Bacillus pumilus: one gene and its partner. The main gene of each other region encodes a partner of the protein of the gene in region 2 in a complex. Links are inferred from orthologs where the notes say so. Each region holds a gene or a part of one and is shown on either strand. Other genes may lie near its edges.

What was found.
Region 1: the proteins of CKW02_RS10635 (region 2) and smc are in contact, whole or in part, in a crystal structure (PDB 3ZGX), measured with the Bacillus subtilis proteins. The link is inferred for Bacillus pumilus from one-to-one orthologs.

The regions. Positions count from the first base shown.
Region 1 is NZ_LT906438.1:1,552,081-1,564,874, reverse strand. The notes cover bases 8,637-12,794. They hold smc (chromosome segregation protein SMC), read right to left. Parts: upstream 12,398-12,794; coding sequence 8,837-12,397; downstream 8,637-8,836. Other genes in these bases: rnc (ribonuclease III), read right to left, coding at 12,503-12,794; ftsY (signal recognition particle-docking protein FtsY), read right to left, coding at 8,637-8,814. Outside these bases: CKW02_RS07885 (hypothetical protein), read right to left, coding at 1-1,331; CKW02_RS07880 (ribonuclease HII), read right to left, coding at 1,359-2,123; ribosome biogenesis GTPase YlqF, read right to left, coding at 2,200-3,048; rplS (50S ribosomal protein L19), read right to left, coding at 3,137-3,484; tRNA (guanosine(37)-N1)-methyltransferase TrmD, read right to left, coding at 3,622-4,356; ribosome maturation factor RimM, read right to left, coding at 4,353-4,877; CKW02_RS07855 (YlqD family protein), read right to left, coding at 4,886-5,272; CKW02_RS07850 (KH domain-containing protein), read right to left, coding at 5,376-5,621; rpsP (30S ribosomal protein S16), read right to left, coding at 5,621-5,893; ffh (signal recognition particle protein), read right to left, coding at 5,999-7,339; CKW02_RS07835 (putative DNA-binding protein), read right to left, coding at 7,353-7,685; more of ftsY, read right to left, coding at 7,828-8,636. UniProt on the Bacillus subtilis protein: Required for chromosome condensation and partitioning.
Region 2 is NZ_LT906438.1:2,095,349-2,102,368, forward strand. Bases 1,527-4,474 are described here. They hold CKW02_RS10635 (segregation/condensation protein A), read right to left. Parts: upstream 3,406-4,474; coding sequence 2,647-3,405; downstream 1,527-2,646. Other genes in these bases: CKW02_RS10625 (YpuI family protein), read right to left, coding at 1,527-1,950; scpB (SMC-Scp complex subunit ScpB), read right to left, coding at 2,064-2,657; CKW02_RS10640 (YjcZ family sporulation protein), read left to right, coding at 3,614-3,706; CKW02_RS10645 (DUF309 domain-containing protein), read left to right, coding at 3,794-4,318; CKW02_RS10650 (GNAT family N-acetyltransferase), read right to left, coding at 4,343-4,474. Outside these bases: CKW02_RS10615 (nucleoside recognition domain-containing protein), read right to left, coding at 1-219; CKW02_RS10620 (D-alanyl-D-alanine carboxypeptidase family protein), read right to left, coding at 207-1,358; more of CKW02_RS10625, read right to left, coding at 1,471-1,526; more of CKW02_RS10650, read right to left, coding at 4,475-4,696; ribH (6,7-dimethyl-8-ribityllumazine synthase), read right to left, coding at 4,810-5,274; ribE (riboflavin synthase), read right to left, coding at 5,940-6,590. UniProt on the Bacillus subtilis protein: Participates in chromosomal partition during cell division. May act via the formation of a condensin-like complex containing Smc and ScpB that pull DNA away from mid-cell into both cell halves.

The DNA of each region.
Region 1 (12,794 bases), 540 kb from region 2 along the record:
TGCACAAATAACTGCCCGTTCAATCTATGAAACAATTGATCGACTTCTTTTTTTACGGGCTCTGGTAAATCGGACTGTCTCACATCATTTAAGACGAGCTTTAATTGGTGAAGCTCCTGATTTTTTACATCCTGGTTGCCTTTTTCGAGTAGTTTCAGCATACCGATTTCGTCACGTACACCTATTGCCTTTTTCATCGTCATGAGTAAATCGAGCACATCGGTTTTATTGCTTAATGCGGGTTCCGTCTGCTGCACCACCTGAGCCAATGCTTTTGCCTCTGTTTTTGACAGGAACGGAAATTCTTTTTGAAGCACAGATGCTTTTGCGTCAGGCTGAGATCCAGCCTGCTGAAGCCCTTGCAGCAATGATGTGAGCTGTTTTAAGCTAGGCTCTTGCTGCCCATCTGCGCCTTGTTTTATTAAACTTGTAAGTATCCGCTCAATTTGCTGAGGCGGGATTTGCAGCTCTTTTGGGCTTATTGATTGCTGCACGTTAGATTGAAGAACTTGGGTCGTCTGACGCTCTTGAGCGATTGGAGTTTGGCTATTTTCTTTTGGTTGAGTCAGATTGGGCTGAGGCGTTACAGGCAGACTTCCTCCTTGCTTCGTCGCCCCTTCTCTCGCTGCTAGAAGGACCGATAAGAGCTTTTCTGCATGGACAGACGTCTCAGCATCTATGACTGATCGAACGGCTTGTGTAAGCGCCTGTGTGGCGTCTGAGTGCTTCGGGAGCTGTGTTAAGCGTTCTAGCAGCGCTGTCATATCCTGATGAAGAGCAGAGGATGATTTCACAGCTAAAATGGATTGAAGCACTCCTTCCTGGATCGGCAAGTCTTTCTTTAAAGCAAATAGAAGTGCCTGGAGACCTTTTTTCACATCAGCTCCTTGAAGCTGTTCGATCCACTTCACTGCCGTTTTTAACTCTGTTTCGTTGATAACCGATTTTTCTTTTAAAAAAGCTGTGGCTGTTAGAATGTTTTCAAGTCCGCTTTTCAGAGAGAGACCTTCTAATAGTTTGGCAGCGGCATCCTTTAATGTCTTAGGATCTTGATCAAATTGCTGGACTGGCCTTAGTTTATTGAGGCTGTCTCCACCCTCTTGTTCAAATTGGAACCAATAAAATGCGTCTGCTTTAAGCTGAGCCGCTAGCTGTGCTTTTATTTTTGTTGAGCCTATTTGAACAAGGGCTGTATCATCTCCAAGCATTTTCAGTACTTTACCGAGAATCAGCCGATGCACATTTTCCTTTCCTTCGGTGTTTAATGGCACAGATTCTGCCGCACTTAACCGGCTATTCAGTGCTGTATGTATGTCCTCAACTCTTGTCATCACAGGCAGCCTCCTTAGGTCAAAAATTTATGAGATAACGGATTTCACTGGTGCAAACGATAATCGATGGATTGGGGCAGCTCCATGTGTTTGAATGGCAGCCAAATGCTCTTTTGTTCCGTACCCTTTATGTTTTTCAAATTGATACTCAGGGTACTTACGCCCGTATTCTTCCATCATCTGATCTCTTGTCACCTTTGCAATACATGCACCTGCTGCGATGGATGCACTTTTTGCATCTCCTTTGATGATATTCTCCTGGTGAATAGGAAGTGGGAGCGTCATGGCATCTATGAGTAGATAATCAGGTGTATGAGTTAACTGCTCCACCGCTCTCACCATCGCCAGTCTTGATGCCTCGTAAATATTGATTTCATCAATCGTAGCCGCATCAACAATGCCGATACCGATATCAAGTGCTTCTTTTTGGATCAGGTCATAATATGCCAATCTTTTTTTCTCAGATAATTGCTTTGAGTCGTTTAAACCGAGCAGGACTGTATCTTCCTTTAATATGACAGCTGCTGCTACAACGGGGCCTGCCAGCGGTCCTCTTCCTGCTTCATCTATTCCAGCAATACATGTGTATCCCTGCGCCTTAGCATTGTTTTCAAATTGCAGCATCTCATTCCATGCTACATGAAGTTGCTGCTGCTTTTCTCTCTCTTTGTGCCACTTCTCTATCAGTTTTTGGACACTTTTTCTCTTATCATCTTTTACAAGCTCATGAATGTATGACTCGTCTTGCGAATGCTTTTCTATCAGTTCTTTTATTTGTTTCACTGTGTACATAGGCTTTTCGTCAGCCTCCTTCTTTATATCGGCAGTTTTCCGCAAAAAATAAAGACCCGCATGAGCTGCGTGTCTTTTAGCTTTCAGGCTTCTCAAAAGTGAGGGGACCAAATTTTTCTGTTCGAATATCCCGAATAATGATTTCGGTGGTTTTGTCGTAATTAATCAATCCACCGCTCATGAGACAGCCGCGCTTTGTACCTATTGCATCAAACAGCTCAGCCGTATCTTCAGGGATCTCCGTTAGGTCATAGCGTTTTTTTAATCTCTCTGGATAGTTTTCTTCTAGAAAGCGAAGTCCATATACAGCGACATCCTGTAAGTTGATGATAGAATCTTTGATCGCTCCAGTTACCGCTAGCCTAAGTCCTACTTTCTCATCTTCAAACTTCGGCCAGAGGATTCCAGGTGTATCGAGCAGTTCCAATTCTTTCCCTACCTTCACCCATTGCTGTGAGGTGGTAATACCAGGACGGTCTCCTGTTTTGGCAATGTTCTTTTTCGCTAAACGATTGATTAAGGTCGATTTCCCGACGTTGGGAATCCCGATAATCAGCGCCCGGATTGCACGTGGTTTAACACCTTTTGCTTTCATGCGGTCGAATTTTTCTTTTAAGATTTCTTTTGAAGTTGTGATGATCTGATTTAACCCTTGTCCATCGACAGAGTTAATAGCAAGTGACCGAACGCCTTGCTGCTCAAAGTGCGCCTGCCACTCCTTTGTCACACGAGGATCCGCTTTATCTGCTTTGTTTAATAGCATGATTTTGGGTTTATTCTGAAGGATTTCTTCGATCATTGGGTTTCTAGAGGACATCGGAATTCTAGCATCAGTTAATTCAAATACGATGTCGATGAGCTTTAATTTTTCTGTGACTTCACGTCTTGCTTTTGCCATATGGCCTGGAAACCATTGAATCGTCATATGTGCACCTTCTCTTCTATCGATTATCTCTATACATCGTACAAAAAAAGAGCCTGTTACAGGTAACAAGCTCTTTCCTTTGATATCATTATCGTCTGATTTCTTTGATACGAGCCGCTTTACCGCGAAGTTCACGTAGGTAGTAAAGTTTCGCACGACGTACCTTACCGTGACGTACAACTTCGATGTTAGCGATTTTTGGTGTGTGTACAGGGAATGTACGCTCAACGCCTACACCGTAAGAAATCTTACGAACTGTGAAAGTTTCGCTGATTCCACCACCACGACGCTTAATTACAACACCTTCAAAGATCTGGATACGCTCACGAGTACCCTCGACAACTTTAACGTGTACACGTAAAGTGTCACCAGGACGGAACGCAGGAAGATCAGTGCGTAATTGTTCTTTTGTGATTTCTTCAATCAAATGTTGCATCGTTTTCAACTCCTTCCAACAGATGCTCATGTCCTCTTTCTTCATTGCAGCGGAACATCGTTTTCAAACTTGAATCGGCAAGCCGTCCAAGTCACAAGTAGTATCATACCATACCTCTATGCAGTGTGCAATACAATCTAGTCATTATGAAGCTGCCAAAGCCATCTTTTTTCTTCATCTGTTAACGTTTTGCATGAATCGATCAAATCTGGCCTTCTTGTATAGGTTCGCTTCAAGGATTCTTTGCGCCGCCACTCTTCAATTTTGGCATGATTTCCAGAGAGGAGCACTTCCGGCACTTTTAGTCCTTTATAATCGGCTGGCCTTGTATAGTGAGGATGCTCTAGCAAACCTGTACTAAATGAATCTTCAATGTGAGACGCTTCTTTTCCAAGCACATGAGGCAAAAGCCTGACCACACTGTCTGCAATCATCATCGCTGGCAGCTCTCCGCCTGTGAGAACGAAATCTCCGATTGAGATTTCATCTGTGACAAGATGCTCCCTGATGCGCTCATCGTAGCCTTCATAATGGCCGCAAATGAACATAAGGTGTTCTTCTTTTGCAAGTTCCTCTGCCTTCTTTTGTGTATATCTTTCTCCTTGAGGACAGACAAGAATAATTCGGGGCTTCTTGCTTGCTTTCTTCGTTAAATCTTCTACCGCATCGAATACGGGCTGTGCTTTCAGTACCATACCAGCACCGCCGCCATATGGGTAATCATCTACTGTTTTGTGCTTATGATCTGAATACTCTCTAAAATTGACAACATTGAATGAGACAGCTTCTTTCTCCTGTGCCTTTTTTAAGATCGATGAGTGGAGCACACCTTCGAACATTTCAGGAAAAAGTGTTAAGAAGTCGATTTTCATTCGTCAATGAGTCCTTCCATCACTTCAATGTGTATGGTTTTGGATGCGATATCGATCTTTTTGACGACAGATGGGATATAAGGAATTAGGGCATCTTTTTTGCCTTTTCTTCCGACCACCCAGACATCATTTGCCCCTGGTGTTAAAATCTCTTTGATTTGGCCGACAAGCTGATCCTCTTCATCGTATACTTCACAGCCAATGATTTGGTGGAAATAAAACTCTCCTTCATCTAAAGAGCCGAGATGTTCTTTTTCTACTTTTAAGATTGATTCTTTCAATAGCTCTGCTTCATTTAATGAGCTAATTTCTTCAAATGTGAGCAAATCAAACTGTTTGTGTTGCCTATGTGATGCGACAGTGACTTTTAGCGGCTCCCCTTGACCTTGCTTAAAAATATAGAGGACGCTTCCTTTTTTGTAACGTTCTTCTGGGAAATCTGTCTTTGACACGACGCGTACTTCTCCGCGCACTCCGTGTGTATTGACAATCTTTCCAACATTCAACCATTCTTGTACCATGTTCTCAATCACCCCTGACGTATTTCCACAATGGTGCCGTCTTTCACGACGATGACATTGTCTTGCATCTTGTCATCCCATTTATCACCTATGTTCACTTCAACCAGCGCATCCACTTCTGTCTCTTTCATTTCACTTCCAAGCGGCAAAATATGCAGCTGCTCTACTTGAAAGTCAATTTGCTGGATTTTCTCCTGCCGTTTATCGATGGCTTTTTGGAATTGAGGGATGGCTTCTTGCTGATGTGGTTCTTTTTCATGTTTTTTCAGTTGAAAATATAGTTGATTGCATTCACGTTCTAGTCTTTCTTTTTTCTCCAAAAAAGTCGTTAACAGTTTGTCCTTACTGCTTTCAGTTAATACTTGCATGACGGTGACATGTTGAATGATCTGCATCTTCCTTTTTGTCCCCCTATCCGAAGGCATTTGTCCTCTACATTATAACGAAAAATAGATTTAAACGTGTAAAAAAAGGGGAGGTCCTAAGCCCTCTCCCTTTTTAGTCAGCAATCTCAAGTTGAACTTTCTTAGAAGACTCTGCACTTGCTGCAAACATGACTGTTCGTATCGCTTTCGCTGTACGTCCCTGCTTTCCGATCACCTTTCCGGTATCTTCAGCATTGACAGACAGTGTGTAAATCACTTGCTCATCTTTTTCTAATGAAGATACGTGAATATCTTCAGGGAAATCAACAAGTGGCTCGACGATGGATACAATCAATTCTTCCAAGGACAGCTCATTCATTATTTGCTGTTTTTCGCATTATGAAATTTTTCAAGAATTCCTTGGCTTGAGAAAAGGTTGCGAACTGTATCAGATGGTTTCGCACCATTTTGAAGCCATTTAAGAGCTAATTCTTCGTTGATTTTCACCTCAGCTGGTGATAACACTGGATTGTATGTTCCAACTGTTTCGATGAAACGACCGTCACGTGGTGAACGAGAATCTGCTACTACAATACGATAGAAAGGAGATCTTTTTGATCCCATACGTTTTAAACGAATTTTTACTGCCATTTTACTAGCACCTCCGAAAATATTTCAACAAGATAGTATATTAACAATGATAAAAGGGTTTGTAAAGTGTTTTTTCTTAACAACGGTTTTATCATGTATAACCAATTACATAAATGGTAATTTAAAGCCTTTTTTCTTTCCTTTGGACATGTTGGTCATTTGCTTCATCATCTTTTTCATTTCGTCAAATTGCTTTAAAAGGCGATTGACTTCCTGTACAGATGTTCCGCTTCCTTTTGCAATCCGTTTTCTTCGGCTTGCATTGATGACCTCTGGCTGTTCTTTTTCCTCGGTCGTCATTGATTTTATGATCGCTTCGATGTGATTGAGCTGCTTTTCGTCTACTTGGACGTTTTTGAGCCCTTTCATTTTACCGGCTCCCGGCATCATTTGGATCAATTCATCAAGTGGACCCATGTTACGAACTTGGCCAAGCTGCTCGAGGAAATCATCGAGTGTAAAGCTCATGGTCCGCATTTTTTGTTCAAGCTCTTTCGCTTTATCTTGGTCCACGTTTGCCTGTGCTTTTTCAATCAGTGTAAGCACATCTCCCATGCCAAGAATTCTTGAAGCCATCCGTTCTGGGTGGAATGGTTCAATCGCGTCAAGCTTTTCACCTAGCGCGGCGAATTTAATCGGCGTATTGGTGACAGCTCGAATGGAAAGTGCTGCACCGCCTCGTGTATCCCCGTCTAGTTTCGTTAGAACGACACCTGTTAAACCAAGCTGTTCATTAAAGCTTTTCGCTACATTAACAGCATCTTGACCTGTCATAGAGTCAACAACAAGGAAAATTTCTTCTGGACTCGCTACTTCTTTTACTTTCTGAAGTTCATCCATCAATTCTTCATCAATATGAAGGCGTCCTGCTGTATCTAAAATGACATAATCATGGTGTTCTTCTTTCGCTTTTTCAATTGCCTGTTTGGCAATCTCGACAGGACTGACTTGATCACCTAATGAAAACACAGGCATATCAAGCTGTTTCCCCAGCGTTTGAAGCTGCTGGATCGCTGCTGGTCTGTAAATATCTGCAGCCACCATCATCGGCTGGCGATTATGTTTTTTGCGAAGTAAATTGGCAAGCTTCCCAGTTGTGGTGGTTTTACCTGCCCCTTGAAGACCAACCATCATAATGACGGTCGGAGATTTTTTCGCTACAGCGATTTTACTCTCTTCTCCGCCCATTAATTCAGTGAGTTCTTCTTTTACAACTTTAATGACCTGTTGTCCAGGGGTAAGGCTTTTCATGACCTCTTGTCCAACTGCCCGCTCACTTACTTTTTTCACAAAGTCTTTGACTACTTTAAAATTGACGTCAGCTTCAAGAAGGGCAAGGCGTACCTCGCGCATCATTTCTTTTACATCTTGTTCTGACACTTTTCCTTTGCCGCGGATTTTTGAAATCGTCTGCTGCAGTCGGTCGGCTAATCCTTCAAATGCCATACTGTGCCGCCTCCTAATCTAATTTCTCAAGCGATTCAATTAAAGCTTCTGCTTCTTCCATCTGAGCGGAATCTGCTACGAGCTCACTCATTTTTTTGAGAAGTTCTTTACGCTCTTTAAATTTCTTAAACAAGAGCAGCTTTTCTTCATATTGTTCAAGCATCGCTTCAGTCCGTTTAATATTATCATAAACAGCCTGTCTTGATACTTCATATTCATCCGCAATTTCACCGAGGGAAAAATCGTCTAGGTAGTAAAGCGACATGTAGCTCTTTTGCTTTGCGGTTAACAACGATTGATAGAAGTCAAACAAGTAGTTCATTCTCGTTGTTTTTTCAAGCGTCATGGGCTCTCTCCCCTTTGTTAAGTTCATTCCCTTTACATCAACTAAGTTTACACGGTTCTTTACTGTGTGTCAAGTTTTTATCTTGTCACTGCATGAAGCGGCGTATAAATAAAAATGCCAGCAATTTTTGCCGGCATTTTTGTTAGTCCTCTTGATCAATCACGTCTGAGAATAATCCATACACATACGATTCTGCATCGAATTCTTGCAGATCGTCTACCTTTTCACCTAAACCGACGAGCTTCACGGGGATGTTTAGCTCATTTCGAATTGCAAGGACAATCCCGCCTTTTGCAGTGCCGTCAAGCTTTGTTAAAGCAATTCCTGTCACATTCGTCGCTTTAGAAAATTCTTTCGCTTGTGCCATCGCATTTTGACCCGTTGTTGCATCAAGAGCGAGCAGCACTTCATGCGGTGCATCTGGAACCTCGCGTTCAATGACTCTCTTGACCTTCTCCAGTTCTTTCATCAAGTTGACTTTGTTTTGTAGTCTTCCTGCTGTATCACAGATAAGGACATCCGCATTTTTCGCTTTTGCTGATTGAACGGCATCATAGATCACCGCTGCTGGGTCAGAGCCAGCCGTCTGTTTGACAACAGGGACACCTGAACGCTCTCCCCATACTTCAAGCTGCTCTATCGCACCGGCACGGAATGTATCACCTGCTGCCAAAATGACGGATTTCCCATCATTTTTCAGCTTATTTGCAAGTTTGCCGATCGTCGTTGTTTTCCCAACGCCATTGACACCGACAAATAAAATGATATTTAATCGCCCGTCTTCAATATTCAGCGCAGAGATTTGTTCCTCTCCGCTATTGTAGATTTCAACCAGTTTTTCAGAGATGACCGATTGTACTTCACTTGGGTCTTGAATGTTTCTTAGTTTCACTTCTTTTTTCAGCTCATCAATCAGTTCCATCACCGTTGTGAAACCGACATCCGCGCCGATCAGAACTTCTTCTAATTCTTCAAAAAAGTCTTCATCAACTTTACGGTAGCGTGAAATGAGTTCATTTACTCTTCCTTGAAAGGAGTTTCTCGTTTTTTCAAGTCCATCCTTAAACTTTTCTGATACTGAATCGGTTTGCTGCGTAAATTTTTCTTTTAATTTCTTAAAAAAGCTCATTTGGTTCAAAAACCTCCTTTAATTACTGGACAAGCTCTTTCGTTTCTTCTAGTTTGACAGATACAAGCTTAGAAACACCTGACTCCTGCATCGTAACACCGTAGAGCACATCTGCTTCTTCCATTGTTCCTTTGCGGTGCGTAATGACTATGAATTGTGTTTCTTCGCTGTATTTTTTTAAATATTGTGCAAAGCGGAAAACATTGGCTTCATCAAGCGCCGCTTCTACCTCATCTAACACGCAGAATGGAACAGGTCTGACTTTTAAAATAGAGAATAGTAAAGCGATCGCTGTCAATGCTCTCTCACCGCCTGAAAGAAGGCTTAAGTTTTGCAGCTTTTTCCCTGGCGGCTGCGCGACAATATCAACGCCAGAGTTTAGTAAATCGTTTGGATCTGTCAGCTTAAGATCTGCTTTCCCGCCGCCAAATAATGCTTGGAAAACTGATTCAAAATGCCCCCGAATTTGCGAGAATGTTTCAGAGAAGCGCTTTGTCATCTCTTGATCCATTTCTTCGATCACTTGGAATAATGTATTTTTCGCTTCTGTCAGATCATTTCGCTGTTCTGTTAAGAAAAGGTAGCGTTCATTTACTCGTTCATACTCATCAATGCTGCCTAAGTTCACTGTTCCTAGCTCTTCAATGGCTAATTTGATCAGCTTCACTCGTTTTCTTGCTTCATCTGGCGATAACGTTAGATGATACATCTCTTTTGCCCCTTCAAACGAAAGAGCATACTCTTCGTTCAAATAAGCGATGAGGTTGTCGAGCTCAACTTCCATACGGCCAAGCTTAATTTCTTCATCTTTTAAGCTTGTGGTGAGCTGCTTGTAAAGGCGTTTTTGTTCTTTCAGTTCACGTTCAGCAAATTCTAACGTTTCAGAAAGAGCAAGACGCTGTTTGCGCCGCTCTGAAATGAGCGCGGTTGTTTTGTTTTTATTTTCCAGCTTCTCTTTCGCCGCTTCTTCCAGCTGTTCTGCTCCGCTTGAGCTAGATGTCATTTCACTTGTTAAGAGTGACAGATCTTCTTTTGTTTCCGTCAGCGTTTGTTCAGCCTCTTCTAATTCGGCCATTAAGCTCGAAAGCTTTTCTTGTTCATTCGCTAAGGACTGCTCTTTTTTGGCAAGCGAGATTTTCAGCTCTGTTAATTCGGCAGAAATGGTTTCTTTCGTTGAGCTTTGGGTCTGCTTACGCTTTGTTAATGTATTGATCTCTTGATCAAGGGTGGTCAATTTCTCCCCTATAGAAACTTCAAGAGCTGCCTGCTTTTTGTCCTTATCTGTAAGTTCAGTAGAACGCAGCTGCAATTCTTCTTTTTCTTGGTCATAGAGTTCAAGGTGGGCATTAATATTTTTTTCTGCTACTTGCAGTTCGTATAGCTTCCCTTTGAGCTCTTGCTGCTGTTCTCGAAGCGTTTCTCCCCGCTGACGCAGTTCGTTTAATTGACTTTCGTTTGCTGCAATCAATTGCTTCGTTTCTTTTGTTTCCTTTTCAAGGATCGTCGTTTTTTCTTCCATTTTAACAAGCTGCTTTGTTAATGTTTCGATCTCTCGGTTTCTTGAAAGAAGGGAGTTGTTCTTTTTCTTTACACCGCCACCAGTCATTGAACCGCCGGGGTTCACAACATCTCCATCAAGGGTCACGATGCGATAACGATGACCAAGCATTTTTGCCAGTTCATTGGCGCCTTTTAAGTCTCTAACGATCAGAACCGTTCCAAGCAAGTTCTGTATGACCTTTTGATACTTTTCTTCAAAGGAAACAAGGTGACTTGCTACACCGATAAATGCAGCGTGCTGCTCGGCTGTTTGGACGTCTCTATGCTGAATGGTTCTTTCTTTGATCACATTCATTGGCAGGAAGGTTGCTCGTCCAAAGGAGTGCTGCTTTAAGTATGCAATTGCTTGTCGCGCTGCGGCTTCGTTTTCTGTGACGACGTGCTGCGTTGCTGCGCCTAGCGCGATTTCAATCGCTGTCTCATGCTGCTGATCTGTTTGAATCAGCTCTGCAATGGCACCGTGAATACCGCCTAACCGTTCTTTTGCCTTTAAGACCTCTTTTACTCCTTGGAAAAAGCCTGAGAAGTCTTCCTGCATGGATTCTAGCATCTCTTTTTTTGACTTTGCCTGCTGCACATATTGATAGGCTTGGTAAAGAGCCGTTTCTTTTTTCTCGTATTGACGTTTCATTTGCTCAAGCTTTTGTTCCGCTTCTCTAAAACGCTTGACCTGAGCCAGAATGTCTTCTTCTATGGCTGAAAGCTGCTGCTCAGCCTCTGTTTTCTTCTCTTTGACAGACACACGTTCTTCAATGTGTTTTTGGTTGTTTTGCGTGAGCCGATCTAGCTGCATGGCCGCTTGGCGCTGCTGTTCTTCTAATAATTTGCGTTCGTTGCGGATGGAAGCCTGTTCATTGAGCAGATCAAAATAATCGCTTTTCAGCTGTTCAATTTGACCTTCCACATCTTCAGTATGAAGCGACAGTTGATGCTGCTTTGTTTTCACTTCATCTTTTAGCTGCTGCACTTCTTTTTGAAGGCTGTCCCGCGCGATTTTCTGCTGCTGAATCTTTTCGATTAGCTGCGCCTGCTTTTCAGTTAAGCGAATGAGCGTTTCTTCTAGCTGCCCTTGGTTTGCGGCTGCATTTTTCTTCCGTTCTTTTAGTACTTCTTTTTTACCTTCAAGCTTTTCTAATTCCTCACTTGTGAAAAGAAGAACTTCTTGCAGGTCATTAATTGATTCGTCAAGTGCTTGAATGCGGTCTCTTGACTCTTCAATTTTAGCTTCTTTTGCTTGAATATCTGTGGATTGCTTCATTTCATCTTGTTTGAACCGCTCGACAGCTTCACCAAGTGTTGTCCATTTTTCATGAAGTGCTTCGATGTCATGGACAGTTAAGGCGATTTCGACATTTTCAAGCTCTTCTTTTTTTTGCAAATAGTCCTTTGCAATAGATGCCTGCATTCTTAATGGTTCTACTTGATCTTCTAGTTCATGCAGAATATCTTCTACTCGGTTTAAGTTGTCCTGCGTTTCAAACAGTTTATTCTCGGCTTTTTTCTTTCTTGTTTTATATTTCAAAACACCAGCCGCTTCTTCAAAGATGCTTCTTCTCTCTTCTGCCTTACTAGATAGAATTTCCTCTACCTTTCCTTGGCTGATGATCGAAAAAGCTTCCTTTCCAAGACCTGAATCCATGAAAAGTTCAATAATATCTTTTAAGCGGACAGATTGATTGTTTATGAGAAATTCACTTTCTCCTGAACGATAGACTCTTCTTGTCACACTGACTTCGTGAAAATCGATCGGTAAAAAGTGATCTTCGTTATCTAACGTTAAAGTCACTTCTGCTAGATTGACTCTTTTTCTTGAGTCGCTTCCTGCAAAAATGATGTCTTCCATTTTTCCTCCGCGGAGGCTTTTCGCTGATTGTTCTCCAAGTACCCAGCGGATGGCATCGGTAATATTACTTTTGCCGCTTCCGTTTGGTCCAACAACAGCGGTGACCCCTTTGACAAAGTCCACGGTCACTCGCTGTGCAAAAGATTTGAATCCTATCACGTCTAAACGTTTGAGGAACATGAGAGTGATCCTCCTTATGTATTTAAAGTACTATTATCTTACCATATGAAGTGAAAAAAGATGATGGAAAACAGAGTGAAATCCCCCTGAATGACGAGGGGGATTTTATTGGTTCATATGATGTTTCTGCAATTTAGCAAGTGCTTCCTGTGCAGCATGCTGTTCTGCTTCTTTTTTACTGCGGCCATTTCCAATTCCAAGCACTTCTCCGCGAAGGGAGACATTTGCTTCAAATTCCCGGTTGTGTGCTGGTCCTTTTTCATGCAGAATGTGGTATTCAAGTACACCTTTTCCATCGCGCTGAACGAATTCTTGCAGCTGGCTTTTAAAGTCCATGACATGCGAGAACGCTCCATCATTAATTTTCGGATAAACATAGGCTTCTAGGAATCGCTCC
Region 2 (7,020 bases):
GGGACGGCACAATTTACTAAAGAAATGTAACAAGCCTGCCTCTTCTGCAATCTTCATCAGCCCGAGCCAAAAAACGAGGACACTAATCAGACCAATTGAAATGGTCACTGCTTCCTTTGATCCCTTAAATACAGCTTCGTTTACTTCCTCCATCGTTCCGTTGAACATCGCGTACACAAGACCGATGACAGTGAGGAATACCCAAATTAGATTGACCATGAAGATCCGCCTATAGATGTCTGAAAGACAGACTTAAACATTTCTTGGAAGCTTTTTTGAGGCATTCGATTTCGTTTATTTTCATAAAAAATCGGTACTTGCTCGATCACCTGATCATCTAATAAAAACGTCATTTTCCCTACAACATCAGGGATGGCTTCGGCGTTTTTTTTCCACTTCTTTTGAGGAGTAAGCATTTCCGTTTCAATTTCTACTAGCTTTTTCTCATCTTCATTTAAAAAATAGTCCACATCACGTTTGATAAATGCTTTTTTTTCGTAAAAGGTTCCTTTTAATGAAGCGAGTCTTCCTTTTTCAGCAAGTACGTACGTTTTATAGTGATCAAATGCATATTCAAACATAGAGATATGATCCTTCCAATCATCTGGCGCATTAATGGTCACAGCGATCAGTGCCGCATCCCCTTTTGCCGCAGTAGAGACAAGTGTGCGTTTTGCAAGCTTCGTATATCCCGTTTTCCCACCAGTTGAATATTTGTATAATCCGGTGACCAGCTTGTTTTTATTTTTCCAATAGCCTTCCATCGTTTTTGCTTTATAGAAAGTCGTGCCTGCAATTTTTTGATATTGTTTATGCTCCATGGCGTATTTTGTTAAGATAGCCATGTCATAGGCTGATGAATAATGATGTTTATGATCATCGAGTCCATGCGGATTTTGAAAATTCGTATTCTCCATTCCTAGTTCAGACGCTTTTTGATTCATCATAAAAATAAATCCTTCTAAACTGCCGCCCACATGCTCTGCAATGGCAACAGCTGCATCATTTCCAGAACGCAGCATAAGCCCGTATGTCAAGTCTTCTAGGCTCACCTTTTGCCCTTCTTTTAAATAAATCGATGAGCCCTCTGCTTGAATCGCGCGCTTTGATACTTTGACGGTGTCTTTCATTTTTCCTGATTCAATGGCTAATACTGCCGTCATAATTTTCGTAATACTGGCGATTCTTCTTTTTTCATGCTCGTCCTTTCCAAATAGGACTCTGCCTGACTGTCCATCTATTAAAATGGCGCTTCTTGCACTCACCGATAATGACATATCTGCTTTGGCATGTGAGGAAAAAGGCAGTAAGAGTGTAAATAGAAGAAGGACTGCTGTTCCAATTTTTAAATAGGGCATGTTCATTCACGTCCTTGTCCGTTTTGTACAAGTGTATGCGCGGCTGAAAAAGTTATGATGCCTCGTCCATAAAAAAAACGTCTCTATATGTAGAGACGCTCCTTCCTCTTGCTTATACCATTTTCATTTGCTGATGAGATGTCGTATATTCTAGCTCTTCTCTCATCGCTAAAAAATCTTTTTCTAATGAAGAAAATAATCGTTTGATCTCAGCGGATACTTCATGGTGGAAAACAATGCTGCTCTTTCCTGTATATGCGGAACGGCTGTCTTCATACCATGTATCCTTTTTCGGCGTGAAAAACTCTTCAATACATTGATGATAAATACGGTGAAGCGTCTGCTGCGCGGCTTGCTGCGGGAATGTCTGCTGCTGGCTGATTTTCCTGCAAACTGCCGCTGCATCCTCGCTGTACACTGCAAGCTTCCGTAATGTATTCAATATGTCACAATAATAGGCTTCCGCTTCAGGGTTTAATCGTTTCATACTTGATAAGGTAGCTTCGTTCAGAAAACCATTCATTTCAGTTGCAACCTTTGATAAAAAGACGCCTGCTTGATCAACTTGAGCCTTTACATTCATATGTGCCATTTGTTTTGTGTTTACCTTCCCCTCATGGCTTTATGACCATTTTATCTGACATCAATAGATGTTAGACCTAAAATCTTTTTTATATTTTATCATACATTTTTCATTCTTTTGAACTATTTTATCTCTTCAAATGTTTGATTGAAGTTTTCAAAAAATAGATCAGCTTCTTCTTGTACACCATCTGCTTCCACATTCTCTGGAAGTGGCGGTAATTCATCCAATGCCTTTAAGCCAAACTGCTCTAAAAAGGTAGGTGTTGTCCCATAAAGAATTGCTCGCCCAGGGCCATCGGCACGTCCAACTTCACAGAGCAGCGCTTTGGCTACTAAACTATGGAGCACCCGCTCTGATTTGACTCCTCTGATTTCTTCTACCTCACTGCGTGTGATCGGCTGTTTATAAGAAACGATTGCGAGTACTTCAAGCGCTGCCTGAGACAAACCTTTGGATGGGGTCTCGACTAATTTTTTCAAATAAATGCTGTATTCCTTTTTCGTCAGCAGCATATATGAATCTGCATATTCAATGAGCTCAATTCCTCGTTCTTGTTTTTGATATTCTTTCTTTACGGCAGACATCATATCGAGTAACGCTACCTCTTCTACTTCAAGAACAGACATGAGCTGTTTTTTTGTTAAGCCTTCGTCACCTGCTGCATAAAGCAGCGCTTCTATGATGGCTTTCCAATTCACGATATCAAGCGTCATGAATCGTTTCACTCCCTATAATATAAATGTCTTCAAAGTTTCCTTCCTGCTCTAACATGATTTGATGACCTTTCATCAATTCAAGAACAGCAAGAAACGTCACGACAAGGTGCTCCTTTTGATCATGTTGAAATAGAGTCATGAAATTGGTCCGCTTTTTCGTTTTTCTTAAATGGTTCATAATCTCATTCATTTTGTCTTCAATCGGGATTTCTTGTCTTGTAATCCTAGATGGTGCTGGTTTCGTTATTTTCTTTCGGTTAAATACCTTTTGGAACGCACCTAACATATCATACACCGTGACATGCAGGTTTGTGTCCTTCGCTTCCGATTCTTTTGCAAATTCGCTTAAATCACTCGGAGGTTTTGTAAAGGCATTTTGCCTTTCTTCCTCGCGTTCCTTTAGTTCTTGTGCTGCATCTTTATACTTTCGGTATTCAATCAGTTTGCCAATCAGCTCTTCTCGAGGGTCCTCTTCCTCTTCAAGCAAGTCTTCATCAAATAGCTCTTCCTCTTGTTTCGGAAGGAGCATTCTGCTTTTAATACTCAGGAGGGTTGCAGCCATCACCAAATATTCACTTGCCACATCAAGTTCAAGCTCCCTCATGGTATGGACATATAATAAATACTGCTCCGTAATTTTAGCAACGGGAATATCATAAATATCAATTTCCAACCGGTTGATTAAATGTAAAAGTAAGTCCAATGGACCTTCAAACGAATCTATTTTCACCTGATATTCCAGCATTTTTTCTCACCATTTCTACTGTCTTCTAAGTACCGTTTCACCGGCTAACCTTTAGTATAAGACAGGATAAAGCTCTCGTCCAATATAATTTCGACCATGATGTCCTAGGCAAAATAAGAAAAACAGTGGTTTCGCCCATACCACTCAGGGCATTTATACATAGAATACCATTGTAAACAGAACTGATGAAAAAGGAGGCCGTATCATTATGGGAGATGGCTATAACTTTGGTGGAGGTTTCGCGCTTATTGTCGTGCTTTTCATCTTGCTGATCATCGTTGGCGCGGCTTGGGTTTATTAAAGAAACAGAGCGTCCTTTCACGAAGGGCGCTCTTTCTTCTTTTCTTTTCAATATGTTAGACTGAGAGTGGAAAAGGAGATGACCACTGTGTATCCTGAAGCGTACGTGGCTTTTTTACATGAATTTCATACGACAAGAGATTATTTTGAGTGTCATGAAATTCTTGAGGAATATTGGAAGGAAGACCCGCCTGAGCAGCGCAAAGAATATTGGGTTGGCTTCATTCAGCTTGCCGTTGCTTTGTATCATCAAAGACGGGGAAATGGAAAAGGTGCAAAACGGCTCATTTCAAATAGCCTTCACTTGCTGGAAGCAAACCGGCCCGTATTATCGAACCTCGGTCTGGATGATGAGGCGTTTCTCAAACTTCTGAGAACGCTGAAGAAGAAAATGGCTGAAGACATGTCATACGAAAGTGTGATGCTCCCGATTAAAGATGAAGCGCTCCTGTCTCTATGCCAAGAAATGGCTCAAAAAGACGGACTGACCTTTGGCCAGGAGAGCAACTTATCCCACACATTTTTGATCGAAAAACATAGACTGCGTGACCGGACAGATGTATTGCTTGAACGAAAAAAGCAAATCGAACGTAAAAAAAGCAGAGGACTGTAGCCTCTGCTTTTACATGTGTGATATTTAATTTGTTTCGCTGTGACACTTATGAAAGAAGCCTTGCGTTAATTCATTTGGAATGAGTGTTTTGGTTTTGAATACCTCTTCCACGGCTAAAACCATTTCCTTGCCGATTCCTTGATCTCGATGGGATGGATTCACACTAATATGCTCGATTTGTACTTGGTCGTCTGTTTTCAACACACCAATAGCACCTACGATATCCTCGCCATCTTTCCAAAGGAACAGCTGCCGATTTTCATCCATTTCATATGACTTCATCGTCTGCTGAAGCTGTTTGACGTCTTTCTCACCCGGCATGAAGGAGAGTAGCCCCATGGCAATTTTTTCAAAAGACCTCTTATAACGAATTAACATATATACCCCTCAATATTCAAATTATCCTTATGTCCAGCAAATGTCTCACGAATCATTTGCTCATCACACATTATAAACATTTTTATACCGTTTTTAAACTCTTTTTCACTAAATTAACGAAAGGTACGGTTGAGATTCGCCATTTCAATGGCAGCTGCAGCCGATTCGCTGCCTTTATTTCCAGCTTTTGTACCGGCTCTTTCGATAGCTTGTTCAATGGATTCTGTTGTTAGTACACCAAAGATAATCGGTACCCCTGTTGACATGGCACTTTGAGCAATTCCTTTAGCAGCTTCATTACAAACATAATCGTAGTGAGTTGTTGCGCCCCTGATTACAGTTCCAAGTGTAATGACAGCATCATATTTCTCTGTTTCAGCTAGTTTTTTTGCCATGTACGGAATTTCAAAAGCACCCGGTACCCACACGACATCAATATCGTCACCGTTTGCTCCGTGTCTGAGCAATGTATCTTCTGCTCCGTCAAGCAGTTTACTTGTAATAAAGTCATTAAATCTCGCGACGACAATTGCAAAGTTTAATCCTTCTGCTACTACATGCCCTTGTATTGTATTCATATGTTGATCATCCTTTTTTGTGATTTTTTATTTTGTTTCGATAGCTGCTGTTTCTTTATTATTTAAATAGGTTTGCAATGCTTCTATTGTCAGCATCTTTAAACCGTGCTGTTTTTGGATTTCTTTTAGTTCTGGAACACGCGCCATTGAGCCATCTACATTCATGATTTCACAAATGACACCCGCTGGCTCTGAACCTGCCAGTTTCGCAAGATCTACCGCCGCCTCTGTATGACCTGGTCTTTCTAGTACGCCGCCTTCTTTTGCAATGAGCGGAAATACATGACCTGGGCGGGCAAATTCTTCTGGTGTTACGTCTTTATTTAACATGGCAAGCATGGTCGTAGAGCGCTCAAAAGCACTAATACCAGTCGTCGTTGTCACATGATCGATGCTCACTGTAAAAGCTGTATGGTGTGCATCTGTATTTTGTTCTACCATTGGATGCAGGTTCAGGTGTTTGGCAATCGACGCATGGACCGGTGTACAAATGAGACCTCTTCCATGTAAAGCCATAAAGTTAATCACTTCAGGCGTGGCATGCTCAGCAAGTGCCACAAAATCTCCTTCGTTTTCTCTGTCTTCATCATCCACTACGATAATGATTTCTCCTTCTTTCAGAGCGTTTACTGCTTCTTCTACTAAATGATACATACAATCGCCTCCTAGAATCCGTGCTCTTTTAAAAATGATGGGGTCAATCGGGATGGCTGCTTTCCGCCTTGTTCTTTTGTTAAAAAGCGATAGATGTATTTACCGATCATGTCACACTCTATATTCACGATCTCTCCCATAGATTTAGTCGGGAAAATAGTTCCTTCAAGCGTATGAGGAATAATAGAGACTGTGACGTGTGAATCTTGCAAATCGAAAATGGTTAAGCTGACACCATCTATTGCGATCGAACCCTTTTGCGCGAGCATATCTGTGAGGGTCTTGTCCATCTCTAAATCATAGTAAATGGCATTACTTTTCTTTTCTATTCGGGTAATGACTGCCGTCCCGTCAACATGGCCTGAGACAAAATGACCGCCGAATCGTCCATTCGAGGACATGGCCCGCTCTAAATTCACTGGACTGCCTGATGTCAGCTGATCCAGTGATGTCGCTTTGACCGTTTCTGGCATCACATCTGCTGCGAACTGTGCTTTTGTAAAGCTTGTGACTGTAAGACATACACCATTGATCGCAATACTGTCTCCGAGGTGAACATCTTCTAGCACACGGTTGCACTGAATGACAATTTCTATGGCATCTGCTGACTTTTTGCTTAATGACTGAACTGCGCCTACTTCTTCAATTATCCCCGTAAACATGTGATCCTCCCTTTCTTTTCATTTGTATTTCTCACTTTTTAAAAAAGCGATGTTAGGGACATGTGATCGATTGAGCACCTTCGTCGCTTTTTATGGTCCATACAAGGTAGATGAGGGATCACCTAATAAACACTGCATGCCGGTCTATTCACTACATGAACATACAGAAAGCCCCGGAAAAAATTCCGGGGCTGTGGCTTTTTTGCATCAGAAATAAAACTATGATCGACAAATATTTTTCGTTCATAGCTTTCTTTATCCTTCTCCCATCCAGACTTTCACTGTCGGCTTCAGCTTTTCACTGAATCAACCGTTAATAAATTAACGGGTCACGGGCTGTAAAGCATTTGCTTTATTACCGTCGGTCGGGATTTTCACCCTGCCCCGAAGGATACAATCGATATTTAGCTGTCCTTAGGGGCTATTATAG